DNA from 2 places in the Pseudoalteromonas sp. MQS005 genome. Region 2 is predicted to be linked to the other one. Evidence: predicted binding sites of a transcription regulator. Region 2 holds the regulator's gene; the other holds the start of a gene.
What was found. The regulator NrdR, encoded in region 2, represses ribonucleotide reductase genes. The targets are predictions, from matches to a motif close to AAACACNANATNTNGTGTTT.
Positions count from the first base shown of each region.

Region 1: a site for NrdR is predicted at 7,499-7,518, ahead of nrdA (class 1a ribonucleoside-diphosphate reductase subunit alpha). Genes of this name have one in related genera too.

Region 1 covers NZ_LYRQ01000006.1:26,255-42,532, reverse strand. The annotation lists gene cmk ((d)CMP kinase) at 1-395, opposite strand, end outside; gene aroA (3-phosphoshikimate 1-carboxyvinyltransferase) at 503-1,780, opposite strand; gene serC (3-phosphoserine/phosphohydroxythreonine transaminase) at 1,780-2,862, opposite strand; gene gyrA (DNA topoisomerase (ATP-hydrolyzing) subunit A) at 2,961-5,660, opposite strand; gene ubiG (bifunctional 2-polyprenyl-6-hydroxyphenol methylase/3-demethylubiquinol 3-O-methyltransferase UbiG) at 5,839-6,549, shown strand; gene A9479_RS03985 (HAD family hydrolase) at 6,549-7,229, shown strand; gene nrdA (class 1a ribonucleoside-diphosphate reductase subunit alpha) at 7,641-9,923, shown strand; gene nrdB (class Ia ribonucleoside-diphosphate reductase subunit beta) at 9,997-11,127, shown strand; gene yfaE (class I ribonucleotide reductase maintenance protein YfaE) at 11,127-11,399, shown strand; gene A9479_RS03965 (DUF1287 domain-containing protein) at 11,497-12,093, opposite strand; gene A9479_RS03960 (hypothetical protein) at 12,121-12,594, opposite strand; gene A9479_RS03955 (tetratricopeptide repeat protein) at 12,729-13,154, opposite strand; partial or broken gene A9479_RS03950 (YkgJ family cysteine cluster protein) at 13,363-13,751, shown strand; gene A9479_RS03945 (TonB-dependent receptor) at 13,925-16,278, shown strand, end outside.
Region 2 covers NZ_LYRQ01000060.1:8,062-24,339, forward strand. The annotation lists gene ispA ((2E,6E)-farnesyl diphosphate synthase) at 1-330, shown strand, start outside; gene dxs (1-deoxy-D-xylulose-5-phosphate synthase) at 446-2,308, shown strand; gene A9479_RS16815 (ligand-binding sensor domain-containing diguanylate cyclase) at 2,371-5,457, opposite strand; gene A9479_RS16820 (phosphatidylglycerophosphatase A) at 5,489-5,974, opposite strand; gene thiL (thiamine-phosphate kinase) at 5,971-6,945, opposite strand; gene nusB (transcription antitermination factor NusB) at 7,029-7,442, opposite strand; gene ribE (6,7-dimethyl-8-ribityllumazine synthase) at 7,458-7,922, opposite strand; gene ribBA (bifunctional 3,4-dihydroxy-2-butanone-4-phosphate synthase/GTP cyclohydrolase II) at 8,016-9,128, opposite strand; gene A9479_RS16845 (riboflavin synthase) at 9,157-9,810, opposite strand; gene ribD (bifunctional diaminohydroxyphosphoribosylaminopyrimidine deaminase/5-amino-6-(5-phosphoribosylamino)uracil reductase RibD) at 9,835-10,962, opposite strand; gene nrdR (transcriptional regulator NrdR) at 10,965-11,414, opposite strand; gene glyA (serine hydroxymethyltransferase) at 11,522-12,778, opposite strand; gene thrC (threonine synthase) at 13,047-14,330, opposite strand; gene thrB (homoserine kinase) at 14,342-15,277, opposite strand; gene thrA (bifunctional aspartate kinase/homoserine dehydrogenase I) at 15,287-16,278, opposite strand, start outside.

The DNA of each region.
Region 1 (16,278 bases), on a different contig from region 2:
TCGGCAATTAAACCGTTTTCTGTTCTAAACGCACGCTGGCGGCGAAGCAACGCTTCTCGAACACGCGGCAATGCGGCCACTTTCGACGCTGCAGCACCCACTTCTTCATTTCGAATAGTGGTTGTAACATCTTCGCCTTCTAAAATAATCTTTCCTGCATTAGTGTCACTGTCTATCAAAAACTGCACATCAAGATTTGCAGCTAGTGGGACAAGTGCTTCTTCGTTATCTAACGCAATTTGGTGATGAAGTGCTGCAAGTGATAGTACGCGATAAATTGCTCCGCTATCTAACACATCCCAGCCTAATTTTTCAGCCAATAGGCGACAAACAGTTCCTTTACCAGAACCACTTGGGCCATCTACGGTGATTACGGGCATTAATAACGCCAGCATTTAAAACCTCCTTCAATGCACACCAAAATAAACCGCCACATTATACGCCAATTAATAAAGATTATCCGCTTTTAGTATGTAACTTTTTATAAATACTTATAAATAGCCTATTTACTGACAGATGCTAACACTTTGAAAAATGTTGGGAATGTCTTATAAGTACAGGCCGGATCGTTAATCGTTATGGGCTTACCCCCTACTGCCACCATTGCAAAGCACATGGCAATACGGTGATCGTCGTAGGTATCTACAGCCACATTATTAAATTGCTTTGGCGGTGTGATCTCAATAAAGTCGTGCCCTTCAACCACTTCAGCCCCTACTTTTTTAAGCTCGGTGGCCATTGCATGTAAACGGTCAGTTTCTTTTACACGCCAGTTATAAATATTACGAATAGCGGTTGGCCCTTTAGCAAACAAGGCAACAGTCGCCAAGGTCATTGCAGCATCAGGTATCGCATTAGCATCTATATCGATACCGTTAAGCTCGCCTTTACGAACAACTAAACGCTCGTCATACCAATCAATTTTGGCACCAACCTGCTCCATCACTTTAGCAAAGCCAATATCACCTTGAACTGATTTAGCGCCAACGCCTTTAATTTCTATTTCGCCACCGGCAATTGCTGCAGCAGCAATAAAATAAGAAGCCGATGAAGCATCACCTTCAACCATTATGCGCTCAACCGCTTGGTATTGCTGAGCACCTTTAACGAAGAACGTGGTGTAATTATCATGCTCAACAGTTACACCAAAGCGCGCCATCACATCCAGCGTAATATCAATATAAGGCTTAGAGACTAAGGTACCTTTAATTTTAATGTGTGTATCGCCTTTAAATAACGGCGCAGCCATGAGCAGCGCCGTTAAAAATTGACTTGAAATACTGCCGTCAATTTCGACTTCACCGCCGGCTATTTGCCCACCGATAATTTTAAGTGGTGGGTAATCTTTATTTTTTAAATAACTAACATCACCCCCGAGCGCTTGTAAAGCATCAACTAAATGCCCTATAGGGCGCTCTTCCATGCGCGGCTCACCAATTAACTCATACTCACCAGCAATCGCACTCAGTACTGCCGTTAATGGCCGATACGCTGTACCTGCATTACCTAAAAACAACGGCTCAGTTGGCGTATTAAACACGCCACTCACACCCTCTACGGTCGCTACGGTGCGCTCAGTATTAAGCGTTACATTAACGCCCAAGTGCTTTAACGCACCCAACATATGGCGAATATCGTCGCTGTCGAGTAAGTTTTCAACAACCGTGGTGCCGTTAGATAATGCTGCTAATAATAAAATTCGGTTTGATAAACTCTTTGAGCCCGGTAATGTCACACTGCCATTCACTTGTGAAATAGGGGCTAAGGAAAGTTGCTCCATTAACTATTCTCCTTGGCGAAGTTAGCCATAAAGTCAACTAAGGCTTGTACACCTTCCAATGGCATCGCGTTATAAATACTGGCGCGCATCCCGCCAACAATACGATGACCTTCAAGCGCTAACAAGCCCGCTTCTTTTGACTCTTTAACAAACTTATCATTTAAGCTTTCATCAACCAGCCAAAAAGGCACATTCATACGTGAACGGCAATGCTTCGCTACTTTATTGGTATAAAAATCTGAACCATCAATAAAATCATAAAGCAGCTGCGCTTTGGCAATATTATGAGCTTCCATGGCTTTTACACCCCCGGTTTGCTCAAGCCATGCAAATACTTCTGCCGCTAAATACCAAGCAAAAGTCGGTGGGGTGTTAAACATGCTGCCTTGTTTTGCTTCAAGGGCGTAATCTAAAATACCCGGCTTGGCGAGCCCTTCACGCTCAAGTAGCGTTTTGCGAACAATCACAATAGCAATGCCCGACGGACCGATATTTTTTTGTGCACCCGCGTAGATTAAATCAAATTTATTAACGTCAATTTCGCGCGATAAAATAGTCGACGACATATCGGCCACAATCGGCGCCGTTGGATGACTGGGTACATCAAATATTTCAAGGCCGTCTACGGTTTCATTCGGGCAATAGTGAATGTAAGCCGCATCAGCAGGTAAAACCCAATCGGCTACCTGCTTAATAGAAAACAGGCCGTTATCATCATTGCGCACATCAACAGCGTGTGTATTTGTAAACTTATCGGCTTCGCTGGTTGCACTTTTTGACCAAACGCCATTTTCACAATAAACTGCTTTTTTACCGTTAACATGAAGGTTTAAAGGTACGGCACTGAATTGACCTCGACCACCACCGTGCATAAATAGCACTTCAAACTCGTCACTTATATTCATTAAACGACGCAGGCTGGCTTCACATTTAGCGGTTAATGCTAAAAATTCATGACTACGATGACTTATTTCCATCACCGATACACCAAGACCTTGCCAGTTTAAAAACTCTTTTTGCGCTTTTTGCATAACAGCCGGTGGTAACATTGCAGGGCCTGCACAAAAATTATATATACTCATTACCTTTTCCTCATTCCAGTAATTTAACTTGAATTAAACTAATTTAATTTTTTTCAACCACATAAAAAAAGCGGCCAAGGCCGCTTTTTTCAATCTAATTATTCTGAAGGAGGATTGTCATCCGCCACTTCATCAATAACTGTATCTACTGTTTCAACGTCTTCGATATCAACCAAGTCACTTTCAGTCACTTCAATTTCTTCTATACGTTGTAAACCAACTACTTGCTCTTCGTCAATAGTTCTGATCAAAATAACACCTTGAGTGTTACGTCCAACCGTAGAAACTTCATTAACGCGAGTACGCACTAAGGTACCACGATTCGAAATAATCATTATTTCGTCGTTGTCATCAACCTGTACAGCACCAACAACAGCACCGTTACGCTCACTCACTTTGATTGATACAACACCTTGAGTTGCACGACTCTTAGATGGGTAATCTTCAAGTTGGGTACGCTTGCCGTAGCCATTTTCTGTCACTGTTAATATTGCACCATCATTCTTTGGTACAATAAGTGATACAACACGCTGATCGTCTGGCATCTTAATACCACGAACACCCGTTGCAGTACGGCCCATAGGACGTACACCTTTGAAACGGATTTCAGGTTTGCCTTCTTCGTCTAGTACTGGGTTACCATTTTCATCAACGACAGCCGTTTCTTCAGCTTCTTTAAAGCGAACAACTTTACCCGCATCAGTGAACAACATAATTTCGTTGCTGCCATCGGTAATATCAACACCGATTAAGCTATCACCTTCGTTTAAGTTAACCGCAATAATACCGCTTGCACGTTGACGACTGTATGCCGTTAATGGCGTCTTCTTAACCGTACCAAATGCTGTCGCCATAAAGATGTACTTATCATCTTCATAATCGCGTACTGGCAAGATTGCAGTAATACGTTCATCTGCTTCAAGTGGTAATAAGTTAACAATTGGCTTACCGCGCGCTGCACGACTGGCAAGTGGCAACTGGTATACTTTAAGCCAATATAAACGACCCGCTGTAGAGAAACAAAGAATAGTATCGTGCGTATTGGCAACCAATAAACGTTCAATGAAATCTTCATCTTTCATCTTAGTTGCTGATTTACCTTTACCACCACGACGCTGCGCTTCGTAATCAGTTAATGCTTGATACTTAACGTACCCTTCATGTGAAAGCGTAACAACTACGTTTTCTTCGTTGATTAAATCTTCAAGGCTAATATCGTGTGCTGCAGCATTTATTTCAGTGCGGCGCTCATCACCATATTGCTCTTTAATTTCAACGAGCTCATCACGAATAACTTCCATTAAACGCTCTGGATTTGCCAAAATGAATAATAACTCAGCAATCAACTCAAGTAATGATTGATATTCGGTAAGAATTTTTTCGTGTTCAAGACCAGTAAGTTTATGTAAACGTAAGTCTAATATTGCTTGAGCTTGTTGCTCAGAAATATAGTACTGACCATCACGAATACCAAGCTCGCTTGCTAACCAATCTGGGCGTGCCACGTTGTCTTCGCCTGCTTTATCAAGCATGGCTTTAACATTACCTAATTCCCATGGACGCGCTGTTAATGCAACTTTTGCTTCAGCAGGTGTTGGCGACTTACGGATAAGTTCGATAATTGGGTCAATGTTAGCCAGTGCAATCGCTAAACCTTCTAGCGTATGCGCACGGTCGCGGGCTTTGCGTAAATCAAATACCGTACGACGGGTAACAACTTCACGGCGGTGAATAATAAACTCTTCAAGCATTTCTTTTAAGTTGAAACACTTAGGTTGGTTATTAATTAACGCAACCATATTCATACCAAACACAGTTTGCAACTGAGTTTGTGCATAAAGGTTGTTTAAAATAACTTCACCTACGTCACCACGTTTGATCTCGATAACGATACGCATACCGTCTTTATCTGATTCATCACGTAATGCGCTGATCCCTTCAATTTTTTTATCTTTAACTAGCTCGGCGATTTTTTCAATCAAACGTGCTTTGTTAACTTGGTAAGGGATTTCATGAACAATAATGGTTTCGCGACCCGTCTTTTCATCGGTTTCGATGTCAGCACGCGCACGCATGTACACTTTACCACGACCGGTTTGATAAGCTTGTTCAATGCCTTTTTTACCGTTAATAATCGCCGCAGTTGGGAAATCAGGCCCAGGAATGTAATCCATTAACTCCGTAATGGTCAATTCAGGGTTTTGAATAAGCGCTAAACAGCCATTCACGACTTCTGTTAAGTTATGTGGCGGAATATTTGTTGCCATACCAACCGCAATACCCGATGAACCATTAACTAACAGGTTAGGTATTTTAGTGGGTAACACATCAGGAATTTGCTCTGTGCCATCGTAGTTAGGCACAAAATCAACCGTTTCTTTTTCAAGATCGGCTAATAATTCGTGCGACATTTTTGCCATACGTACTTCTGTATAACGCATTGCCGCTGCAGAATCACCATCAACCGAACCAAAGTTACCCTGACCATCTACTAGCATGTAACGCAGTGAGAATGGCTGAGCCATACGTACGATGGTGTCATAAACTGCACTGTCGCCGTGTGGGTGGTATTTACCAATTACGTCACCGACCACACGGGCCGATTTTTTGTAAGGCTTGTTCCAGTCATTACTAAGCTCGTTCATTGCAAACAAAACGCGGCGGTGAACAGGTTTTAAACCGTCACGTACGTCTGGTAATGCACGTCCTACAATTACACTCATGGCGTAATCTAAGTAGGAGTTTTTTAACTCGTCTTCAATATTGACTGGCAGAATTTCATTGGCGAGATCAGTCATTTGATATCACATTCCTTCAGTATCAGCTCTTAACAACCCAGTATTAGGTATTAAGAGTGTTTGTTATTATTTCTAAGTAACCATGCTATCACAATTAATTTTAATTTACAGGCGCAAAACTTTGCGATTTATCAATTTAGGCCTATATAATGGCCTCAGATTGACGAGGAAGTATTTTATGACCGAACATCAAAATGTAGATAACGCAGAAATAGCAAAGTTTGAAGCCATCGCAGAACGTTGGTGGGATTTAGAAGGCGAATTTAAGCCGCTTCACGAAATTAATCCATTACGATTAGATTTCATCGCAGACAAAACCAAAGGATTATTTGATAAAGAAACCCTAGATGTAGGATGTGGTGGTGGCATTTTAAGTCACAGCATGGCGCGAATGGGCGCAAACGTAACAGGCATCGATATGGGCCAAGAGCCTTTAACCGTAGCTAAGTTACACAGCTTAGAAACAAGTGTCCCCGTTGAGTATATAAAAGTACCTGCAGAGCAGTTTGCAGATGAGCACCCTGAGCGCTTTGATGTGATCACTTGTATGGAAATGTTAGAGCACGTCCCCGACCCTGCTTCTATTATTCATGCGGTGGCTAAATTAGCAAAACCTGGGGCTGATGTTTTTTTCTCTACTCTTAATAAAACCCCAAAAGCTTACTTATACGCTATTGTCGGTGCAGAAAAACTGTTAAAAATGGTCCCAGAGGGTACCCATGACCATAAAAAGTTTATTAAACCTGCACAATTAATTGCATGGGCAGAGCAAGCTGGCTTAAAAGTACGTGCCAGTGCTGGTTTAAGTTACAACCCGCTTTCTAAGCAATACACAATGAATGATGATGTAAGCGTAAATTATATGCTGCATTTTGAGAAGTTAGCGTAATGGCAAGCTCTCAAACCCCCATTGTCCCAATGGAATATCAAGCATTGCTGTTTGACTTAGATGGCACTTTACTCGATACCGCTGATGATTTAGGCGCCGCACTAAACACCGTGCTGCAAAATCATCAACAGCCCCAAGTGGGCAGTGATATATATCGCCCCGCGGCTTCAAACGGTGCTGCCGCTTTATTGGCTGCTGGTTTTAAAGAAAGCTGGGCACAACAGCCGCAAGAGCAACTTTTACATGAGCTAGTCACGCAATACGCTGCCAATATTGCCACCCATACTCGATGTTTTGTAGGAATAGAGCAATTACTAATCGCACTTGATAACAAAGCAATACCCTGGGGAATTATGACTAATAAGCCCGGATTTTTAACTGATCCTTTAGTCAAGGCGATTCCTGCATTAAAAAATGCACGTATTGTGATAAGCGGTGATACCTTAGCTGAATCTAAGCCCTCACCCCTTCCTTTACTGTATTGCGCTGAGCAAATGAGTGTTGATCCTTCGCGTTGCTTATATATAGGTGATGCGCAGCGTGACATTCAAGCAGGTAAAGCAGCCAATATGCACACCGCAACCGCACTATGGGGATATGTACCGAGTGTTGACGAGGCATTGGCTTGGAATGCGGATTTTAATTGGCACAGTCCTATAGATGCATTTAACCACATATAGTGCCATGTTAATTAATAAACACTACATATTGTGATTGTGTTAGTTTTTACGCAAAGCTTGATGATAAAAAAAGCAGACAAAATTTATTTTAAAAAAGCGTAAATTTAATCTTTCCTTAGTTGATTTTTACAAATTTCAACTTAACCGATTGATCAAAGGTTAATGCCTACTAACACAATTACGTTATCCCAACGTTATCCACAATGAGAGCGGTTTCTGTCCCTTGCAAAAGATACCAGACCACACTATCTTGTGATCTCTAATTTGAACAACACCAGATATTGTGGCTAAATGTTATTCAATTAAATTCACCAAACCGGTGAAAATAACAATAAACGAATAGGCACTGCGCTTTTTTAGGTGCACGCATTGGTCAAAAATATTTAATTCCCAAGGAATACAGGCAAAGCTATGAACCAACAGTTATCTGTAAGCAAACGTGACGGTCGTAAAGAGCCACTCGATCTTGATAAGATCCATCGCGTTATTGAATGGGCCGCCGAAGGTTTAAATAACGTTTCGGTTTCACAAGTTGAACTTAAATCGCATATTCAATTTTATGACGGTATTCGTACTAAAGACATCCACGAAACGATTATTAAAGCCGCTGCGGATCAGATCTCAAAAGAATCACCTGATTATCAGTATCTTGCTGCTCGTTTAGCTGTATTCCATTTACGTAAAAAAGCCTATGGCCAGTTTGAGCCACCGCGTCTTTTTGACCATGTTACTAACATGGTTGAACAAAAACGTTACGATGCACATTTACTCGTTGATTACACAGAGCAAGAATTAGATGAGCTAGATGCGTACTTAGATCATTCTCGCGATCTTAACTTTAGCTACGCAGCAGTAAAACAGCTTGAAGGTAAATACCTAGTTCAAAACCGTGTAACGGGTGAAATTTACGAAAGCGCGCAGTTTTTATATATTTTAGTGGCTGCAAGCTTATTCTCTGATTACCCTCGTGATACACGTATTGATTACATTAAACGTTTTTATGATGCGGTTTCATTATTTAAAATTTCTTTACCTACGCCAATTATGTCGGGCGTACGTACGCCAACACGCCAGTTTAGCTCATGCGTACTTATTGAGTGTGGCGATAGCCTAGACTCAATTAACGCTACATCATCAGCGATTGTTAAATACGTTTCTCAACGTGCTGGTATTGGTATTAATGCAGGTCGTATTCGTGCACTAGGTAGCCCTATTCGTAACGGTGAAGCGTATCACACTGGCTGTATTCCGTTTTATAAGCACTTTCAAACAGCGGTTAAAAGCTGTTCGCAAGGCGGTGTACGTGGTGGCGCAGCAACCCTTTTCTACCCGCTTTGGCATTTAGAAGTTGAAAACTTATTAGTGCTTAAAAACAACCGTGGCGTTGATGATAACCGCGTACGTCACTTAGATTACGGCGTACAGTTTAATAAACTCATGTACTCACGTTTAATTAAAGACGATTACATTACGTTATTCAGCCCCTCTGATGTGCCTGGCCTTTACGATGCATTTTTTGAAGATCAAGACGAGTTTGACGCGCTATATGTAAAATATGAGCAAGACGAGTCAATTCGTAAAAAACGAATTAAAGCAATTGAGCTGTTCTCTATGTTTGCTCAAGAACGTGCTAGCACGGGTCGTATTTACTTACAAAACGTTGACCACTGTAATACACACAGTCCGTTTATCTCAAAAGTGGCTCCGATCCGTCAATCTAACTTATGTTTAGAAATTGCGTTACCAACTAAGCCTCTTAGCAACGTGAATGATGAAGAAGGTGAAATTGCACTTTGTACATTATCTGCGTTTAACTTAGGCGCGATTGAGTCTTTAGATGAACTAGAAGAGTTAGCTGAGCTTGCAGTACGCGCACTTGATAACCTACTTGATTTCCAAGACTACCCAGTACCTGCAGCTAAAAATGCAACTATGGGACGTCGTACGCTAGGCATAGGCGTTATTAACTACGCATACTACCTAGCTAAAAACGGTAAGCGTTATTCAGATGGCAGCGCAAATGCGCTTACGCACAAAACATTTGAAGCGATTCAGTACTACCTAATGAAAGCGTCTAATGAGCTGGCAAAAGAACGTGGTGCCTGTCCTAAATTTAACGAAACAACGTACTCACAAGGTATTATGCCAACGGATACGTACAAGCGTGATTTAGATAAAATTTGTGATGAACCACTTCATCTTGATTGGGATACGTTACGTGCCAGCATTAAAGAGCACGGTATGCGTAACTCAACACTGAGCGCATTAATGCCATCAGAAACATCATCGCAAATATCTAATGCAACCAATGGCATTGAGCCACCGCGTGGCCATATTAGTGTTAAAGCAAGTAAAGACGGTATTTTAAAACAAGTTGTCCCTGAGTACGAACGCCTCAAAGATAGCTATGAGCTACTGTGGGATATCCCATCTAACGATGGTTACTTACAATTAGTAGGCATAATGCAGAAATTTATCGACCAAACGATTTCAGCAAATACTAATTATGATCCAAATAAATACGAAGGCGGTAGAGTACCTATGAAAGTCTTATTAAAAGACTTACTTGGTGCCTACAAGCTAGGTGTTAAAACGCTGTACTACCATAACACCCGTGATGGCGCATCAGATGCACAAGAAGACGCTCCAGAAGTGGAAGATGACGATTGTGCAGGCGGCGCGTGTAAAATTTAATAGTTAAACTTAAAGCGGGCGCCTTGCCCGCTTTGTCCTGATAGTTTTAGTGATAGTTTTTTGAGTGATAAACATGTCTTATACTACTTTTAGCAGAAATCATAATAACCAAATGCAAGAGCCAATGTTTTTTGGTCAAACCGTTAACGTGTCACGTTACGATCAACAAAAATACCCTATTTTTGAAAAGCTGATTGAAAAACAATTGTCTTTCTTTTGGCGTCCTGAAGAAGTTGACGTAAGTAAAGACCGTTTAGACTTTCAAGCGCTTCCTGATCACGAAAAGCATATCTTTTTAAGTAACTTAAAATACCAAACTTTGCTTGATAGTGTTCAAGGCCGTTCGCCTAACGTTGCACTATTGCCAATTGTGTCAATTCCTGAGCTTGAAACATGGATTGAAACATGGGCGTTTAGTGAAACCATTCACAGCCGCTCATACACACATATTATTCGTAACGTAACCCAAGCGCCTGAACTCATCTTTGACGACATTGTTAGCAATGACAAAATTAGTGAACGTGCCGATGCCGTAACCACTTATTACGACGATTTAATTAACTCAGTGTCGCTTTACAACCTGTACGGTGAAGGCAAACATGACATTAATGGTGAAACCGTGGTGGTTAACCTATTCGAGCTGAAAAAGAAATTGTACCTGGCGATGATGTCAGTGAACATTCTTGAAGCTATTCGCTTTTATGTCAGCTTTGCGTGTTCATTTGCGTTTGCAGAGCGTGAGCTAATGGAAGGCAATGCAAAAATTATTAAGCTTATTGCCCGTGATGAAGCGCTTCACCTTTCAGGCACTCAGCATATTTTAAATATTATGCAGGATGGCAAAGACGACCCTGAAATGGCAATTGTTGCTGCACAGTGCCGTGAAGAAGCAATCAAAATGTTTGTTGACGCTGCAGAGCAAGAAAAAGAATGGGCAGAGTACCTGTTTAAAGATGGTTCAATGATTGGCTTAAATAAACATATTTTATGTCAGTATGTTGAATACATTACCAATGCACGCATGACTGCTATTGGTTTACCAGCACAGTTTGATAATAACAGTAATCCGATTCCATGGATCAACTCATGGCTTGTTTCTGATAACGTGCAAGTTGCTCCACAAGAAGCGGAAATTAGCTCATACCTTGTAGGTCAAATTGATTCACAGGTTGATGCAGCTGAATTTGGTGACTTTGATTTATAATGACTGATAGAACCACTGCAAGTGTTACGCTTGCAGATAACAGCCAGTGTTTAGATTTTACCGCTGGCTGCCCTTCTCTTTTACACTGCTTAGAATCGAATAAAATTGATGCTGCTTACCAGTGCCGTGAGGGATATTGTGGTGCGTGTCGTGCTACGCTTGTCTCTGGTGAAGTCAATTACAATGAAGAACCGTTAGCCTTTGTGCGTGATGGTGAAATACTATTGTGTTGCTGCAAGCCCAATGGTGATATCAGTATTAATTTAAAGTAACTAGCAAACCACACAGTATAATGCCTAACAGCTCGCTTTATTCACTTACCTGTTTCTGCAATTATTACTCAAGTAATCGCGATTATAGCCGTGTTATTTACTCTGAATAAGCAGCAGGTACAAATCGGTAATGACCCGTAATTGTATAAGCAAAAAGCATATCGCTCATTTCAGGTCCGCGACCAATATTGTGCACAATAAGCGGGTGACCACTGTCCTGCGCTATTTGATTAACGACCATACCTATGTGCGGTAAATTGCCTGGCAGCATCCAAGTGACTATGTCACCGGTTTTATAATCTGCTGCATTAAGCGATTTAGTTAACACTTGAGCATGGCGCTCAAAGTAAACCTGTAAGTTAGGTACACGTCGATGATCAATGTTTTTATCTGGCTTGGTTAATCCCCAAATACGCTTAGAAGGATATGCGCGAAAATTGGCCTGCATGTCTTCATGTACTAACTTTTGCAAATCAATACCAAGCTGTCGATAGGATCGAATTATAACATCGGTACATACACCAATATTAGCGGGTACATCGCCACCAGGGTATTCAAGCCTATGATAGGCGCCATCGTAAGTTACTTGTTGCGTTGTTCTGTGTATCAATGCGTTGACAATATCATGATTAAAATCGGCTGCCTTTACATCAAGGGCAGATAAAGCTAGTAAATAGAGCACAAAGCGCGACATATAAATTCCTTTTATAATATTTATTAACTAAAGCTGTTGAGTAATATAGTCAGGAATATTAAATTTATTTCCATTGCTGGTAAAGTGCGCATCAAGTGCATAGGCCATTTTTTCAAGCGGAGCATCATCATAACCACAGGTTTGGATTTCATTGATGTAGCGCATAATAAAAGCGTGAGCACCGAGCTCGCGCCATTGAACGACATGAGCCAGCTCATGAAAATGCACTCTTAAATTACGCGCAACATGAGGTAATATGTAATAAGTGTTTTTATAGGTGATCCCTGCTACATCCATGTCAATAAAATCGCTTAAACCAATTTCACGTAAACCAGTAAAGTCAGGCTTGGGAATGTGTTCAACAACCACATAAAATGCAGTTTTCAAAAAATCATGCGGGTAAAAGCCAGCAAATTCGCTAACAAATGTATCACAACATATTCTTTGATCAACATACTCGCTATTCGTTTTATCAATCCATTGTTCTATTTGCGCTAGCATGTTTTCTCCAAAAAATTTGCTTAGTGACTTAATTTAAGCATAAATATTTAATGACGCAGAATTTGCTTTTATCAAAAAAAAGCGCCAATGGTATTATTACTGACGCTGATTATTAATAATGGCTATAAAATTGCCTAGCCTTCTTCTTCAACCAATGATTCTAATAACTCATGGATCTCTGATTTTAATTCTTTGTCTTCAATTTTATTCGCACTGATTTTAGCATCTTGCAGATTTTTAATTGCCGCCTCTTTATCACCCAGCTCAAGCTGTAAAGTAGCCATAGAAAAGGCAACAGACGACATATGATCTTTGTTATTAATTTCTATCGACTTCTGTAACGCTTTTTCGTAAGTCTCAATAGCTTCTTCTAGCTCTTCGGTGAAATCAGCCAATGTTTCCCACTGAACAGGGTGATCTTTCGCTGTATTTTCGTTTTCAATACAAATAGCTTTTAGCTCAGCATATAAAGATTCAAACTGTTTAGTATCATTTTTATTAGCCGCTGCCATCAGCTTTTCCGCCAAATCGTGAACCGCTTTGTATACTTTAGTATTCATAGTTAATTGCTACCTTATTAACGCGCCTTTTTTGATTTATTAAAGGCATCGTATTCGAAATATATTCCCTAATAGTACATTATTATTAAGCGCTGCGTTGTTACAAAAGTATTATAAGCGATAAAAATAGAGGTTTAATTTAAAAACCTGGATATTACAGTGCTACACTTAACGCTTAATTTAAGTCGCAATAGTAAATACCTACCCTATGCAAAATTGCAATCAATGCGGTAAATGCTGCACTAAATATGGTGCGGCAGATTTAGATACAAATCAGGATGAAATTGAAATGTGGGCGTTATTCAACCCAGAAATATTTCAATATGTTAAAAACGATCAGTTATGGTTTGATCCCAAAACAGGCGAGCAATTAACGCAATGCCCATTTTTAGTACTTAGCAGTAAAAAATATCCACAAGAAAAAGATAAATATACATGCAGTATTTACCATGACCGTCCTCAAGATTGCCGACACTACCCAAGTTTAATTTCAGAAATGATAAACGATGACTGTGAAATGCTTGAACCAATCGATAAACAAAATCCTTTCAAAGCACAAAAAAATTAGACATACTAATGATAGACAGCCGCTCTTAAGCGAATAAATATAACAAATGCACTGATCTGTAATAATAAGCTGGTAATGTAAATTTAACGCGATTATTTTGCCATTCAACGCAAAATTAAAAGTTATAGTATAACATTGTTGATGATGCCATTTTGTAGTGTTATATTATATCACAACATAACAACCACGATTCGAAGTAATTATGACAAAGTTAACACTCATATCCTCAGCGCTACTGTCTGTTTTGTGTTCTCACTCTGCCCTAGCAGCAACGATTAACGGCACAGTAACAGATTCAAAAAAACAACCTATTGCTAATGCAACTATCCATGTTCATGGAAAGTCACAAAGCGTGAAAAGCAATGAACAAGGTCAGTTTAGTATCGACATAGATGCTAAAAGCCAATTACACATTAGTAAAGATAACTACATCGATTCACGTATATCGCTTGAGAATGTAGACGATACTATTACTGTTACATTAAAGCCGTCTTCGGTTGAAACTGTGGTTGTGTATGCCTCGGCACTGCATAAAAATAGCTTAGAAATGATTTCACCTGTAAGCGTACTATCAGGGGATGAACTAAAAAATAAAGCGAAACCGACCCTAGGTGAAACACTTAAAGGAATACCAGGAGTAAACGCTAGCTACTTCGGCCCTGTCTCTTCAAGTCCGATTATTCGTGGCCTAGGTGGTCCTCGTGTTAAAATTACTCAAAACGGTTTAGATAGCAGTGATGCATCACGTATCGGTCCAGATCACGCGACATCAAGTGATAGCTTAGCCGCTGAACAAATTGAAGTACTACGAGGCCCAAGCACCCTACTATATGGCTCTGGTGCTATTGGCGGTGTAGTAAATGTGGTTGATAACCGTATTCCAACCAATAATATTGACGCACTCTCGGGAGCGGCACAATACACACACGATACCGTTTCAAATGCGAACACCTATGCGGCAAAATTAGAAACAGGCAGCAATAACTTTAATTTTCATTTTGATGGCACCAAACGCAGTGGTGATGACTATCAAACGCCTCGCTTTAACCTACCAGATGAACATGAAGAAGGTGAAGTACACATTGAGGGCGATGAAGAAACAGCCACTTCAGTTGAAAATACTTTTATCGACAGTGAAACAGTGAACTTTGGTACCAGCTATGTCGGTGAGCATTTAACCGTTGGCTTTTCATACGGCAATATTGAAACAGACTATGGCATTCCAGGGCATTCACATGATCACGGTCATGCCCATGAAGAAGAAGGCGATCATGAAGATCATGCGGATGAAGAACACGCAGAAACTCCCGTTTATGCTCATTTAGAGCAAGATCGTTGGCAAGGACTGGTAAGTTATGCATTTCATGATAACTGGATTGAATCGATTAATCTTCGTCTTGGCTACACCGACTACACTCACAGTGAAATTGAAGATGGCGCGATTGGCACCACGTTTAGTAACGCAACCACTGAAGCACGTTTAAATGTAGAGCATCAGTTAGGCCAATGGCATGGCATGATTGGCTATCACTATAGTGAATCTGATTACGATGCAATTGGCGAAGAAGCGTTTACGCCTGCAAGTGTCACTACCACTCATGCGTTATATTTACTTGAAGAACGCACATTTGGCGATGTCACCGTAGAGCTTGGCGCCCGCCTAGAAGATTATGATATCAAAAGTGATGTAGATACACATCAGCACAGCCATGATGAACAACCTGTATCGGCAGATGAGACTATTAACTACACCCAAAGCTTTACTAATGTAAGTGCCTCAGCCGGTGCGATTTGGGAGTATATGCCAAGTCACAACCTAGCCGTTAGCTTATCACATTCAGAGCGTGCGCCACTTTCAGCTGAATTACTCTCTAATGGTTTGCATGTTGCCACAGGTACTTATGAGCTTGGCTTGGGCTATCATATTGAAGGGGCAGAAGCGCATTTTGAACCTGAAGAAATTAAACAAGAGACCTCTACCAATCTTGATATTAGTTTACGTCGTTTTAGCGGTGACTTTGGCTACACCGTCAACTTTTTCTATAACGATATTAAAAACTTTTATTATCAACAAAACACCGGATTAGTGTTTGATGAGATGGATGGCTTTGAGTCTGCTGCCAATGGACACAGCGATGCAATTGATGTTTATCAATTTACCAGTAAAGATGCGCAGCTTTATGGTTTTGAATTTGATGCACATTATCAAATAAACCCCAGCGCCATGGTAAAAGTATTTGGTGACTCTACTCGCGCCAAACTAAAAGATAATGAAGGTAATTTACCACATATCCCTGCCAATAAATTGGGCTCAGAACTACAATATACCCTAGGTAATGCGCAATTTACCTTAACAGGAACCCATTACTTTGAGCAAAATGATATTAGTGCTTACGAAACGGCAACGGATGGCTATACATTAATTGATTTACAAGCCAATTATCAACTTGATTTAGGCGCAGTTGACACGCAGCTATACCTAAGTGTTGATAACATTACTGATGAACTTGGTTTTGTACATAGTTCATTTATTAAAGATACGGCACCTCTTCCTGG
Region 2 (16,278 bases):
TGTGCGATCACTCTTGGCGCACTGTGCGCTCCTAATACAAGCCAACAAACTTTAGATAACTTATCAACTTTTGGATACGCTATAGGGCTTGCATTTCAAGTTCATGACGATATTTTAGATGTTGAGGGCGATACGCTTACTTTAGGCAAGCCACAAGGGTCAGATATTGCAGCGAATAAAGCGACATACCCCGCTTTATTAGGTATGCTAGGCGCTAAGCAAAAAGCACAAAATTTAATACAACAAGCCCATGAGGCATTAGCTAACATTGACGCAGACACAACAGATTTAGCGGCATTGGCTAACTATTTAATTGAACGTGACCATTAAATACAGCTAAAACGTATTAACTCTTAGTATAAAATTATTACTGAATATTAAGTCGCCTTTTAAACCTCGTTTGTTTTGAGGAGGGTTAATATTAGCGAAGGATATATAAAAAACCATGACACTTGATAGCAGCAAGTATCCATTACTTGATTTGGTGAACGAACCAGCCCACTTGCGAGACTTAGCACAAGATAAGCTTCCTGCATTTAGCCATGAATTGCGTGACTATTTACTCAATTCGGTATCGCAAAGTAGCGGTCATTTAGCGTCTGGTTTAGGAACCGTAGAACTTACCGTTGCACTACATTATGTATACAACACACCCGATGACCGCTTGGTCTGGGATGTGGGTCATCAAGCTTATCCGCATAAAATACTGACTGGCCGTCGTGATCAAATGCATACCATTCGCCAAAAAGACGGATTGCATCCTTTCCCTTTTAGAGATGAAAGTGAATACGACACCTTTAGTGTTGGCCATTCAAGTACCTCAATTTCTGCGGCGTTAGGTATGTCTATTGCTGCACAAAAAGAAGGCAAAGGGCGTAAAACAGTCGCGGTAATAGGCGATGGCGCAATTACTGCTGGTATGGCCTTTGAAGCAATGAACCACCTTGGCGATGTTAAATCAGACATGCTGATCATTTTGAACGATAACGAAATGTCGATATCTGAAAATGTCGGTGCGCTAACCAATCATTTTGCGCGTATTTTATCAGGTAGCTTTTATACCAACATCCGCGAAGGCAGTAAAAAGCTGCTCTCTGGTGTACCGCCGGTAAAAGAGCTTGCCAGCCGTATGGAAGAACACATTAAAGGGATGATGATCCCGGGTACTTTTTTTGAAGAATTAGGTCTAAATTACATTGGCCCAATTGATGGACATGATGTGAATATGTTGGTTGATACGCTGCGCAATATGCGTAACTTAAAAGGCCCACAGCTTTTACATATAAAAACCCAGAAAGGCAAAGGTTACAAGCCTGCCGAAGCCGATCCGATTGGTTATCATGGCGTACCAAAATTTGATCCTGCAACATCAAGCTTACCAAAATCTAAGCCAGGCGCGGCTACTTTCTCAAATGTGTTTGGTGATTGGCTTTGTGACATGGCCGAGCAAGACAGTAAGCTCATGGCAATCACGCCAGCTATGCGTGAAGGTTCAGGCATGGTACGTTTTTCTAAAGAGTATCCAGAACAATACTTTGACGTAGCAATAGCAGAACAACACGCTGTTACTCTTGCTGCAGGTTTTGCTTGTGAGGGCTTAAAGCCCGTTGTGGCTATCTATTCTAGCTTTTTACAACGCGCGTACGATCAACTAATTCACGACGTTGCACTGCAAAATCTACCGGTATTATTTGCTATAGACCGCGCCGGTATTGTTGGAGCCGATGGTGAAACCCATCAAGGCGCCTACGACTTAAGCTTTATGCGCTGTATACCTAATATGGTCATTATGGCCCCAAGTGATACTAACGAATGCCGTCATATGCTTTATACAGGCTATCAAGCTAATTGTCCTGTTGCTGTTCGTTACCCGCGTGGTAGTGCAGGCTCAGCAGACATTCAAAGCACTATGCAAAAGCTAGAAATTGGCAAAGCGAATGTAATTAAAAAAGGTACTAAAGTGGCTATATTGTCATTTGGTACCTTGCTTGAAAACGCACAACTTGCCACTGATGAGCTCAATGCCACTCTAGTAAACATGCGATTTATTAAGCCACTTGATACGGCATTAATTGATGAGCTGATTAATGATCACGATATTATTGTAACCCTTGAAGATAACGCGATTGCGGGCGGTGCAGGCTCTGCAGTTAATGAATATTTAGCGAGCATTAAAGCCGATGTAAAAGTGCTTAACTTAGGTATTCCTGATGAATTCATTAAACATGGCACACAACAGCAAATGCACGATGAAATGGGGTTAGGTGAACACGGTATTTTAACTTCAATTAAATCATTTATGAGCTAACACTTATCGTGTTTAATAAAAAAGGAGCCATTGGCTCCTTTTTTATTGCTCATCTATAACCTCTAGCGCATCCATACCTTAATATCGGCTAGACCATTGCTTTGTAACAAACCAATTTGCTGTTCAACATTGGGGTTTTGCTCAAACTCAAATGCATCTAATTGCTCGTCAAAGGTAATATTAGCGACGCCATCGCCGCCACGTTTTTTAACTTGATGTAATGCTATGTCAGCTAGATTAATTGATGTTTCCCAGCTAATAACTTGCCCACCTAAGAGAGGTAACGGATAGAACGACCACCCGACTGACGCTGTTATATTGGTTGTTTCACCGTTAGGAAGCTGAAACGAATAATCTGCAATTGCTTGGCATAATTCAGATACATAGCTGTCGATTAAATTACATTTAAAATCACGCAATAACAGTAAAAACTCATCACCACTCCAACGGGCAACATAATCAGAACCTTGTGTACGCGAGTTAAGTAATGCCGCTACTTGTTGTAAACAGCTGTCTCCAGCAATAGGGCCATAGGCATCGTTAATGCGGCTAAAGTTATCTAAATTAATAATTAACAACACCAACGATTTACCTTGAGCCTGCAATGACTGCGAGTTACGCTGAAAATGCTCAATATCTTTTGGTAGTTGATCAAACAAAAAACGGCGACTTCTCAGCCCTGTTAGCTCATCAGAGTGACTAACAAGTTTAAGCTGAGAGTTTACTTGGTTTAATTTATCGTTTGCTTGGCGAAGCTCAAGGGTTCGCTCAGTAATAAGCCCCTCAAGAACTTGCTGCTTACGTCGCTCTTGAACTTTAAATACCCAAAACACCAAATAAAAGAGCAACACAAAACCACTGGTGATCAGTAATCTAAAATATATAGTTTCACCAAATCGTTCAGGCACCACAAAAGCGTATTCGGCCGATTGCGCTTTGCCCCAATCTTCACCTTGACGTTTTGTCTCTAATTCAAATAAAAACATACCTGCTGGTAAGTTAGTGTAAATAGCTTCTCGGCGGGTATTTGCATAGCGCCAATCATTATCAAGTCCATTGAGTTTATACCTAAACTCTATACTTGCAGGTGCATAATAATCGATAGCGGTATAGGTAAGCGTTACATCACGCTCGTCAGTTTTAAGTACTGGCTTTTTACCTAACGCAGCCGCAGCAAGTTTTCGTGATGGCGTGGTTAAAGTTTCTATGGTTGGCTTTAGCGAGCGTAATCCAAATAATTCTACGTCTTTAGGAATTTCTACAACGCCTTGCAAGCTGGGATACCAAATTGAATTATCCATATCAACCACCGCATCATGGCCTAAACCATTACAGCATTGACTTGCTTTACCATCGAGCTGTCGATCAAATGAAGAGATCACTTCCTCCACTTTTAGGCTTTCAATGTTGGCTTTGAATTGCTCAACTGGCATGCGATAAACCCCTTTCATGGTGCTTACCCAAATGCGTTTTGTAGTATCATCGTACTCAAGACTAAATATAGAACCATATGGCAGCCCATTGGCGGCATCTAATTGCTGCCACTGCCCTTGTCCACTGCGATAAAACAAACCATCGTTAAGCGAGCCAATTAAAATCCCCACGCCTTTAATGTGTAAAATGCTAGTAACGTACGCACTTTCCAAAGTGGTTTGGTCGCCTATTTTTTCTATCCCGCGTTCAGTAAAGTAATACGCCCCTTTACTGGTACCAATCACCCCAAAATTTGGTTTATCTAAAACATAGGTTACAAACTTACTGCCTAAAAAAGCATTGTACGCAAAAGGGTTTAACCCGTTGTAATTTAAACGATATAAGCCTCGCCCAGTGCCCACCCAAAAGCCGCCTTTAGTCGACGTACTAATAGCAAATACAGGATTATCACTTAGCGCACGGGCAGGGAAACTATATAAGGTATTCGACTCGTAGAAAAACAAACCTCTACCAGTGGCAACATAAAGACGATTGCCGTCAAACTGTAAGTCATGTACTGAGGCGTTACCATACTTGGTACTGTTGATGACATTGATAAACGTTTTATCGGCATCGAAATAGCCTACGCCGCTTTTGTTGGCAATCCATAACTTACCATCTGGTGATTTACTAATGGCCATAACCGCTTCGGTCATTTTAGAAATGGCTGAATGGCGCTCTATTCGCCCTTCATGAGCAAGCCAAAGTCCCTCACTAAAACTCGCTAACCATATATTATTTTCATCATCTCTAAATATATCGGCAAACCAAATACTTTGATCTAATTGACTGGGCTCAACCCATTGCCAATCATCCGACTTCCCTCTGAACAATAAGCGCCCATAAGTCGATACCCACAAGCCACCATTGCCATCACTCATAAACTTATAAACGGCTGAGTTGTTAGCGTTAGGCAGCGGAAATGGGCGTAGCTCATCATCTAAATCTAAAAAGTAAGCGCCTAGCTCAGAAGCAAGATATAAATTGCCATTTAAAAAGGATAAGTCGTGAACAATTGTTTGTGCTAAACGATCAGGCAAGGCCACTTTAGCGGTAAGCTCTAAGCGCAATTTAGAAAAATCAGACGCGCTTTGCGTCAAGCGCAATAAATTACGATCGTTAACCAGCCAAATTCCCTCTGGTGAGAGCGCCATTTTACTGACTGACCCTACTATTTGGGTGATCGCAGTGGCATTTACGATAGGGCTCGGATTGTTTAGCTGGTCGCGCAGCTCTATCTGGCCTCTGTCTATGTAATAAAGCCCATTAGCTGCTATCCAAATACTGCCTTTAGAGTCTTCAAGAATATCTCTAACAGGGCCTTTAATATTAAACTCTTGTGCGGTTAGCTTTTCTGGGTCTATAACAACGAGGCCGTTTTTCGTGCCTATCCATAATAGTCCTTGGCCATCAATCAGTAATTTATTGATGCCATTGCTGGGTAAAAACAGACTATTTTGAGTGTTGTAATTAGTAAAAGTGTTACCATCAAATCGGCTTAATCCGAATTGCGTACCAAGCCACATGTAGCCTTGGTTATCTTGCACCACACTTTTGAGGGATTGTGAGGGAAGTCCGTCTTTAATGTTCCATTGTTTAACTACGTAATCAGTAATTGAAGCCGTACTTGGCATGGCACACATCAAGAGTACACAAACCAATAAAAATCGCATCATAGTGCTGCCACCTAGTTAAACAAATAATAAATTAAAAGGGTAGTAAACCTACTTTTATCAATGCTTGCAAACAAATAAGCGAAAAAATACCTGCAAGTACATCATCGGCCATAATACCAAACCCACCATGAGCACGTTTATCAAGTATACGAATCGGCCCTGGCTTTGCTATATCAAAAAAGCGAAATAGTAAAAAGCCCACTAATAATGTTTGCCAATTCAGTGCTGCACCAATCATCGTTATATAGTAACCAGCGACTTCATCCCAAACAATAGCTGGATGATCATGAACTTGAAGGTCATCAGCTGTTTTTCCACATGCCCAAATACCAAATATACTGATCACCACCGCAAATACAATTTGTAACCATAACGGAAAATGCATGGTAATAAAAATAAATGGTAACGCCGCTAAAGTACCAAATGTACCAGGGGCTTTAGGCGCAAGCCCTGTACCAAAACCCAAACCAAAAAATTGATGTGGGCGTTTTAAATTAAATAATCGGTTTTTATTCAAACCTGCTCCTTGGAAAAGTGCTCAAAGCCTTTGTGCTCAAAAACAAACTTTTCACCTTGGTGTAATAATTCTATATTCCCGTCACCACTTTTGATTTGGCCGATACAGGTTGCTTCTACACCGTATTGGCGCAACTTAATATCGAGCATACTCTTATTACTGTCTGGGACAGTGTAAAGTAGTTCATAGTCATCGCCATAGTTGAGTATAAAAGGAAGCTGTTGCTCAAAATCAAGACTCGCTTGCATCGCATCAGAAGTAGGTACATTTTCAATATTGATTGTTGCACTGACCTGTGACAAATCCAAAATGTGCCCTAAATCAGCAAGTAAACCGTCTGAAATATCAATAGCTGATGACGCTAAGCCACGCAAAGCTTGTCCGGCGGCCACGCGTGGCGTTGGAAAGTTTAAACATTTATTAATATGCTTTAAATGTTCAGGTGCAACTGGCAAACCTTGTTTTTTTGACTCAATAGCCAAACCAGCATCACCTAGCGGTCCGGTTACAAAAATCCAGTCGCCCACTTTTGCGCCACTTCGACGCAGTGCTTTACCTTCAGGAACCGTGCCTTTTGCACAAATAGTAATACTGAGTGGGCCTTGAGTCGTATCGCCACCAATAATTTGTACATTAAAGTACTCAGCAATTTCATGCATGCCGTCAGTCAGCTCTGCAATCCATTGTGGATCGATACTTGGCAACGTGAGTGCAACCGATACCCATGTAGGCTCTGCACCCATGGCAGCTAAATCACTTAAATTTACTGCCAGAGCTCGATGCCCTAATGCGCGAGGAGAGATATCATGAAAAAAATGCACCCCAGCAACTAAGGTATCTGTTGTTACAGCAAGCTGACAGTTTGCTGGTACTGTGACAAGCGCACAGTCATCTCCAATCCCTAAATTAACATCGCGACGAGTGATACCGCGACCTTTAAAGTAGTGATTAATTAATTCAAATTCCTTCATACACAAAAAAGCCGGCCTATGCCGGCTCTCCTTTTTAACGGTTATTTATAACAACTCACTGAATTAATATGCAGCTTAAGTTGTTATGACTTACGTAACTGTTTTACAGCTTTATCAAGTACACCGTTTACAAATTTATGGCTATCTTCAGCGCCAAACATTTTCGCTAATTCAATGCTTTCATTGATAGCCACTTTGTAAGGAACATCTTCACGAAATTTAAGCTCGTAGCTGCTTAAACGTAAGATTGCACGTTCAACTTCGTCTAATTCATCAAATGGACGAGTTAAATGAGGCGATACAGCTTCGTCTAGTTGCTTATGATTTACGGCAACTCCACGCGCTAAATCTTTAAAATATTCAACATCAATTTTAGTCACATCGTTTTCGATCAACATTTGTTGTTCGATATCGGCAATTGCATTGCCGCTTAATTGCCATGAATACACGGCTTGAAGTGCTAAGATACGTGCTTTACGTCTTGCTGCTGGTTTCACAAAAATTCCTTAAACTTAAATTTTATCTAACACATTAACCATTTCAAGCGCACCTAAAGCAGCTTCGCCGCCTTTGTTACCCATTTTGGTACCTGCGCGCTCAATTGCTTGCTCAATGCTTTCAGTGGTTAATACGCCAAATGCAACCGGGATATCATACTCAAGCGATACTTGTGCAAGCCCTTTATTTGACTCGCCAGCGACGAGATCAAAGTGAGGCGTGCCCCCTCTGATCACTACACCTAAGGCGATAATTGCATCATATTCTTTTTTTGCTGCAACGCGTTTCGCTGCTAAAGGTAATTCAACCGCACCGGGTACGTAAATCACGGTAATATCGTCTTCTGATACTCCACCAGTACGTTTTAGCTCATCAACAGCACCTGCAAGCAAGCTACTACCAATAAAGTCATTAAAACGAGAAATGACAATGGCAAACTTTTTGCCTGGAGCGTATTTATTACCTTCAATAATTTTCATTTGATAACCCTAAAAATAAGTTTAAGCGATTTCGGTTGCGCAAAAATTGATGCGCATTATACCACATAAATAAAATAATAACCTAGCGCGTAATTATTGTGGCTCTACGTAGTCAACCACTTCTAAATGGAACCCTGATAATGCATGGTATTTTTTAGGTAAACTCATCAAACGCATTTTTTGAATACCTAAATCAGCCAGAATTTGCGAACCCACACCTACGGTGCGCGAAGTACCTTGAAATTTACGTGGCGTCACATTTTCACCCGCATCAGCTGCGGCAAACGCTTTTACTGTGGCTTCTAACTCTTCAGTGCTTTCTTGCTTACCTAAAATAACTAAGGCGCCATTATGCTCAGCAATATAAGCCATTGCTTGTGATAAGCCCCAACTACGGTCAGCGTTGCGATCAGAGAGTAAAATATCGTTAAAGGTACTTTGTAAATGCACACGTACTAAGGTCGGTTCTTGTTGCTTTATTTCACCTTTAAGCAATGCATAGTGTAACTGCCCATCAATGGTGTCTTTGTAAGTCACTAAGTCAAACTCACCATGTTCAGTTGGCAATTTACATTTTGCAACTTGCTCAATTGTGGTTTCGTTTAGGTTACGGTACTCGATTAAATCAGCAATGGTGCCAATTTTAATATCATGTTGCTTAGCAAATACTTCTAAATCAGGACGACGCGCCATGGTGCCATCTTCATTTAGGATTTCTACAATCACTGATGAAGGCTCAAGCCCTGCTAAACGCGCTAAGTCACACCCCGCTTCTGTATGCCCGGCACGTGTTAACACGCCGCCTGGTTGCGCCATAATAGGAAAAATATGACCTGGTTGTACAATATCGCTTGGCACAGCGCCTTTCGCGATGGCAGCTTGAACAGTGCGGGCACGATCCGCTGCAGAAATACCTGTGGTAACCCCTTTTGATGCTTCAATCGACATAGTGAAATTAGTTGAGAATGCGGCACCATTATTTTTTACCATTAATGGTAAATCAAGCTGCGAGCAACGCTCTTGAGTCATGGTTAAACAAATTAGTCCACGGCCATGAGTCGCCATAAAGTTAATGGCTTCTGCACTAATGTGTTCAGCAGCAATAATTAAATCGCCTTCATTTTCTCTGTCTTCATCATCCATTAAAATAACCATTTTACCGGCTTTAATGTCATCAATTATTTCTTGTGCGCTGTTTAAATTCATAAGTTGCTCGTATAAGTTGTCAATGTCGTTATTTTATAAAGCCCGCTTTAGCGAGTAAGCTCATCGAAATATCTGAACCCGTAGGTTGCTCAGCCCCTCTGACTAGGCGCTCTAAATAACGTGCTATTTGGTCGACCTCTAAATTCACTTTGGTACCGACTTGAAAATCAGCTATGGTCGTTTGCCCGCTGGTGTGGGGCACAATCGTCAGTTTAAATTTATTACCTTCAACTGCATTAACCGTCAAGCTAATACCATCAATACAAACCGACCCTTTGTAAGGAATGTATTTCATTAAATTTTCATCGGTGGCTAACCAATATTCTGTTGCTCGCGCATTGGCATTAATTGCTGTGATAGTGGCAATGCCATCTACATGGCCAGACACTAAATGACCACCGAGGCGCGAAACAGGTTGCATCGCCTTTTCTAAATTAACGGTTTGCCCTAATGCGTAATGTGCAAACCCTGTTAAGCTAATCGTTTCATTTGATAAGTCTGCACTAAAGCCATCAATATGCTTATCAACAACCGTCAGGCATACACCATTGGTTGCAATACTGTCACCTAACTTAACATCACTCATATCAAGGTTTTTACTTTGGATACGAATAGCTAAATCACCTTGTTTTTTTTGTAATAACGCAATTTTACCTGTCGCTTCAACTATTCCAGTAAACATAGTGCTACTCTTTATATAAAATGATTAATGAGCTTTTTTTAGTGCTGTGATACGTAAATCATCACCAATTGGCACACACTCATTAAAAGTTAAATTAATGGTATTTTGCATACTCATTAACTCTGGGAAATTCAGTAAACTTTTAGCATCGCTGCCCATTAATTTAGGAGCAATGTAAAAAACAAACTCATCAATTAAATCAAGTTCTGTCATTTTACCGGCCAGTGTTGCTCCGGCCTCTAGCCACACATTATTAAACTGCAATTGGGCAAGCGTGTTTAACACGGCCAGTAAATCTACTTTATTATTATTTTCAGGTACTTCAATCTGTTTAACAAAATGAGGCCACTGATGCGATTTATCAACCTTGGTGGTAAATATTATCACCTCACTTTGAATTGAAAATAAGGCAAGATCAGGGGTAAGTCTATTTTGTGAGTCAATAACAACGCGAACCGGTTGGCGCAGTGGTAAATCAGTTGGTAAAGAATACGGTAACTCTTCTGGGCGCACATTTAATTTTGCATCATCCATTAATACCGTATCGGCACCGGTTAAAATTGCACAGCTTTGTGCTCGGTATAGTTGCACATCTTGGCGTGCTGCGGGGCCAGTTATCCATTTACTTTGGCCGTTTTTAAGCGCCGTTTTACCATCTATACTGGCGGCCATTTTGCAAGTCACAAAGGGTAACCCCTGCTCCATGCGCTTAAAAAACCCAAAGTTTAATGCGCGAGCTTGCGCTTCAAGTAATCCGTGAGCAACTTCTATACCAGCATCCGCTAAAATTTTCAGACCTTTGCCTGCAACTTGCGGGTTGCTGTCAACCATTGCGGCAATCACTTTTTTAACACCGGCTGCTTTTAGCCCTTCAGCACATGGCGGTGTTCGACCATAATGACTGCAAGGCTCAAGTGTTACATAAGCGGTTGCGCCTTTGGCATTTTCACCAGCCATAGCCAGTGCGTTTACCTCTGCATGACCTTGCCCCGCTAACTGATGAAACCCTTCACCTATTATTTTATTATTTTTTACGAGTACGCAGCCAACATTAGGATTAGGGGTTGTCGTAAAGCGCCCTTTTTTTGCCAGTTCAATAGCGCGAGCCATGTAGCGTTTATCATCCTCTGAAAACGAACTTTGCATGGTCATTACTACTCTCCTAAGCGGGCTATTTCTTCACCAAATTCGCGTATATCTTCAAACGAGCGATACACAGAGGCAAATCTTACATAGGCCACTTTATCTAACTTTTTAAGCGCTTCCATAATGCACTCACCCACCAAATGGCTAGACACCTCGCGTTCGCCAGTGGCACGTAACTGCGACTTAATAATATTAACCACTTCATCAACTTGCTCAGTGCTTACGGGGCGTTTTTCGAGGGCGCGAGTTAAGCCATTTAGTAACTTATCTTCATTAAACGGTTCGCGGCTGCCATCTTGCTTGATGACCCGTGGCATCACTAATTCAGCCCCTTCAAAGGTGGTAAATCGTTCGTGGCATTCATTACATTCACGACGTCTACGTACTTGGTGTCCCCCGCCGACAAGGCGAGAATCAATAACTTTAGTATCTTTGGCGGTGCAAAATGGGCAATGCATAACTGTGTGTTTCCGTTTTAAAAACAAAAAATGGCCGCTATTATAGCGGCCATTATCATAACAAAAATGTGTGCAGTTGTGATCTAAATTACTATTTTACTCTTGGATTAAGCGTAAACAGGTAATTTTGCACAAATTGCTTTCACTTTTTCTTTTACTTGCGCTTGTACTGACTCATCTTCGATGTTGTCTAGTACGTCACAGATCCAGCCCGCTAACTCTTTTGACTCTGCTTCTTTAAAGCCACGACGAGTGATTGCTGGTGAACCAATACGCAAACCAGAAGTAACAAATGGTGAACGAGGATCGTTCGGTACCGAGTTTTTGTTAACCGTGATATTCGCATTACCTAGGGCAGCATCTGCATCTTTACCTGTGATATCTTTATCGATTAAATCAAGTAAGAATAAGTGGTTGTCAGTTTTACCCGATACTACTTTGTAGCCGCGCTCTTGTAATACCGCAACCATTGCTTGTGCATTTTTAACAACTTGTGCTTGGTATGTTTTAAACTCAGGTTGAAGTGCTTCTTTAAATGCAACCGCTTTAGCAGCAATAACATGACATAAAGGACCACCTTGGCCACCTGGGAAAACAGCGCTGTTTAGCTTTTTGTAGATTTCTTCATCGCCACACGCAGAGATGATTAAACCACCGCGAGGACCCGCTAATGTTTTGTGTGTTGTGGTTGTTACAACGTGAGCAAATGGTACTGGGCTTGGGTAAACACCTGCAGCAATTAAACCTGCAACGTGCGCCATATCAACAAATAAGTAAGCACCTACTTTGTCTGCAATTTCACGGAACTTAGCCCAATCAACAATACCTGAGTAAGCAGAAAAACCAGCAATGATCATTTTTGGTTTGTGCTCAAGTGCTAACGCTTCAACTTGTGCGTAATCAATTTCGCCAGTTTCTTCGTTAAGGCCATACTGAATTGCGTTGTATGTTTTACCTGAGAAGTTAACGTGTGAGCCGTGTGTTAAATGACCACCGTGCGCTAGGCTCATGCCTAATACAGTATCAAGTGGGTTTAAAAGAGCTTGGAAAACAGCGGCATTCGCTTGTGAACCGGCATGAGGCTGTACGTTTGCGTAATCTGTACCAAATAATTCATTTGCGCGGTCAATAGCAAGTTGCTCAACCACGTCTACGTGCTCACAGCCACCGTAGTAACGTTTGCCCGGGTAACCTTCAGCGTATTTGTTAGTCAGCTGAGAACCCTGCGCTTCAAGTACGCGTGGGCTACAGTAGTTTTCAGATGCAATTAACTCAATATGCTCTTCCTGACGTGATGTTTCTTTGCTCATCGCGTCAAATAACTCTGGATCAAAGTCCGAAATATTCATGCTACGTTCTAACATTGGGGTCTCCTGGGCAACGTGTATGGGTATTTTTTAGAGGCTTTATTGTACGCTTAAAACGACGTTTTGCCTACGCTCTTAAGTTGAGGATATTTAAACAGGGATTGAAACTATTTCACAGCATTTTGATGATGATATTTTTTTATAAACTAATAACAATTTTAAATGAATTCTATTTACTACATTTATATAGCTTATGCCTTATGTCTAAAGCGATGCATAAACAAACAAAAAAAGCGGCCTAAGCCGCTTTTATTATCTGCCTTTTTTAGGCAAGCTTTTTAAACAACTCTGTACGCAAAATATCATAATCGTTGTGCATATCAGTGGCTAAACACGGTTTTGCTAATGCATCAGCTAACGGCTTTGGCATATCTAATTCAACATTAAGGATATCCTCAACGCTGTCTTTAAATTTGGCCGGATGCGCAGTCGCTAAAAAAATCCCCGCAGCATCTGCTGCCTTATTTTCTACAAGACCTTGGTAAGCAATTGCGGTGTGAGGCTCTGCAATATAGCCAAGCTGTTGAATTTTTTTCATCACTGTTTGTGTTTGCTGTTCATCAACACTCACCGAATAAAAGTTATCATAACTAAACCAGTTATTATCTAACATTGATTGCACACGTGGCCAGTTATTAGGTTTACTCACATCCATTGCATTTGAAAGCGATTCAATTGTCGCATTAGGCGTCCAATTTTTATCAAGCATAAAGCGCGGTACTGTGTCGTTTTGGTTTGTAGTCGCGCTTAGTTTACCTACAGGCATACCAATAACCGCGCCAATCATAGCCGCACACACATTACCAAAGTTACCACTGGGTACTGAAATATGCGCTGTAGCACGCTTTTCTTTTGGCAGCTGTGCAATGGCTTCAAAGTAATAACATACCTGCGCGACTAAACGGCTAATGTTAATTGAATTTGCTGAGTTTAAACCTAACTTCGATTTTAGCTCTTCATCTAAAAATGATTTTTTAACCAACTCTTGGCAATCATCAAAACTACCCTCAATCGCATAACAATGAATGTTGTCACCAAGCGTTGTAAATAACTTTTGCTGCGCTAATGAAATTTTACCTTTAGGGTATAAAATAACGACATCAATATTTGGTTTGTTATAAAAAGCATGCGCTACGGCAGCCCCAGTATCACCCGATGTTGCAGTTAAAATAGTGACTTTTTCACCTTGATTAAATTGCGCCAAGCACTCGGCCATAAAACGGCCACCAAAATCTTTAAATGCCAGTGTTGGGCCGTGAAATAACTCTAAGCAATAGGTATTATCTTCAACTTCCACCAGCTTAACCGGAAAGTTAAACGCATTCTTAACCATCTGGGCAACAGTATCACTTGGTAGCTCGTCACCAATAAGGTGCGATAAAATTTTGCCGCTGCGAGTAACAAAGTCCATATCTAGTAATGCATCAACATCACTTAATGGCGCTAACGACTCTGGAAAAAACACACCTTGATTACGCCCTAGTCCTGTTTTTACAGCTTCAACAAACGACACTTTTTGTGAATATTCTTTTAAATTATGTAATTGCATGACTCTTTATCCTATAAAACATTTAATTGACGCGTGCCGTCGTTATCTAATTTACAAATATGGCAAAAGCCTTGTTCGTTGATGTAATTTTCCTCTAGCCACTGCGCGCATTGCTCTGCCGCTTCAAGCGTTTTACATACACTAAACAAGGTCGGCCCTGCGCCTGAAATACTCACAACTTCAGCACCCAGTGCTGGTAAGCTTGCTTTGGCATCACTAAAGCCGCTTATAAGTGGCGCACGGTATGGCTCTGCTATTTCGTCTTTCATAATGCTTAATGCATCATCAAAACGCCCTGTTAACAGTAAGCTACTAAACGCCGATAAACGCTGAGCAAACTCAACCCCGGCATGCATACTTAGCTCTTTTGGTAAAACAGAGCGCGCTTTTGCGGTATTGAGCGAAAAACCCGGAAATGCGGCAACGTAATACCAGCTTTCATCAACAGGTAAAGCAATAGATTTATCAGGAATTAAATCACCGGTTAACTGTAAGCCACCTAAATAACACGGTGTGATGTTATCGTAATGGCGCCCCCCACTTACAACGGCTTCAAAATCTGCCATAAGCTCAATGAGCTCTACTTGGCTTAAATTAGTTTTGGCAAATTTATCCAGTGCTGCAAATGTCGCCACTACAGAGCAAGCACTTGAGCCTAATCCCGAACCAATCGGCAAATTTTTCCTAAGTTCGAGCTTTACCGCCGGCATATCAGGCGCAACATGCGCTCTAAAGTGCACTAAACACTGATATGCTAAATTTTCTTGCGCATCACTAGGTAACTTATGTGCGTAGTCGCCAGTACAAATAAATTCATCACTCGATGCGGCACTAACAACCGCCACATCACCTAATAAACCGCCATCAATGGGCGCAAGTGCGGCGCCCAGCGCATCAAAGCCAACGGCAAAATTACCAATAGACGCCGGAGCATATACTTCAATCATGACTGACTCCTAGCGAGATAATGTTTTTAATATGTCTGCAAATACACCCGCAGCCGTTACTGCAGAGCCAGCCCCATAACCACGAATTACAAACGGACGCGGTTGGTAGTATTGGCTTAAAATAGCCAGCGCATTTTCACCATCACGAATAACATTCAATGCATGTGATGAATCCACCGCTTCGATTCCGACCTTACAGTGACCATTTTTAATTGTGCCTACATAGCGAAGCACTTTACCTTCACTTGCTGCACTTTGAACACGGTCGTTAAAACCAGCATCTAAGCTAGGTAATTTCGCCATAAACTGCTCAACATTGTCACCTTGGGCAAAACCTGTCGGTAAAACCGACTCCACTTCAATATCGCTAAGCTCTAATTTCATACCGGCTTCGCGTGCAATGATCAGTAATTTACGTGCTACGTCAGTTCCCGATAAGTCATCGCGCGGATCGGGCTCTGTAAACCCGCTTTCTTTGGCTTTAATTGTTGCTTCAGAAAGTGATAGACCATCTTCTAGTGCACCAAACATGTATGAAAGCGAGCCTGATAAAATACCACTAAACTCAAGTAACTCATCACCTGCACCAAACAACGATTGCAAGTTATCAATTACAGGTAAACCTGCACCTACGTTAGTTTCGTATAAAAACTTACGATTATTTTTATGTGTTGCTGCAATTAAATCTTGGTAATACGTATATGAACTCGTGGTGGCTTTTTTATTGGCAGCCACGACATGAAAACCTGCATTTAAAAAATCTACATATTGTGCAGCCAAGGCATCTGATGAAGTACAGTCAACTAGCACTGGATTAACTAAATGATTTTGCTTAACAAACTGCTCGACCAGTTTTAAATCAAACGCTTGCTCTGACTGCGCCAGTTTTTGCTGCCAATCATCAAACGCAATCCCCTCACCATCAAGGTGTAATTGACGAGAGTTGGCAACACCGTATAGGTTTAATTTAATATTACGCTTTTCAAGCCATGCTTGTTGAC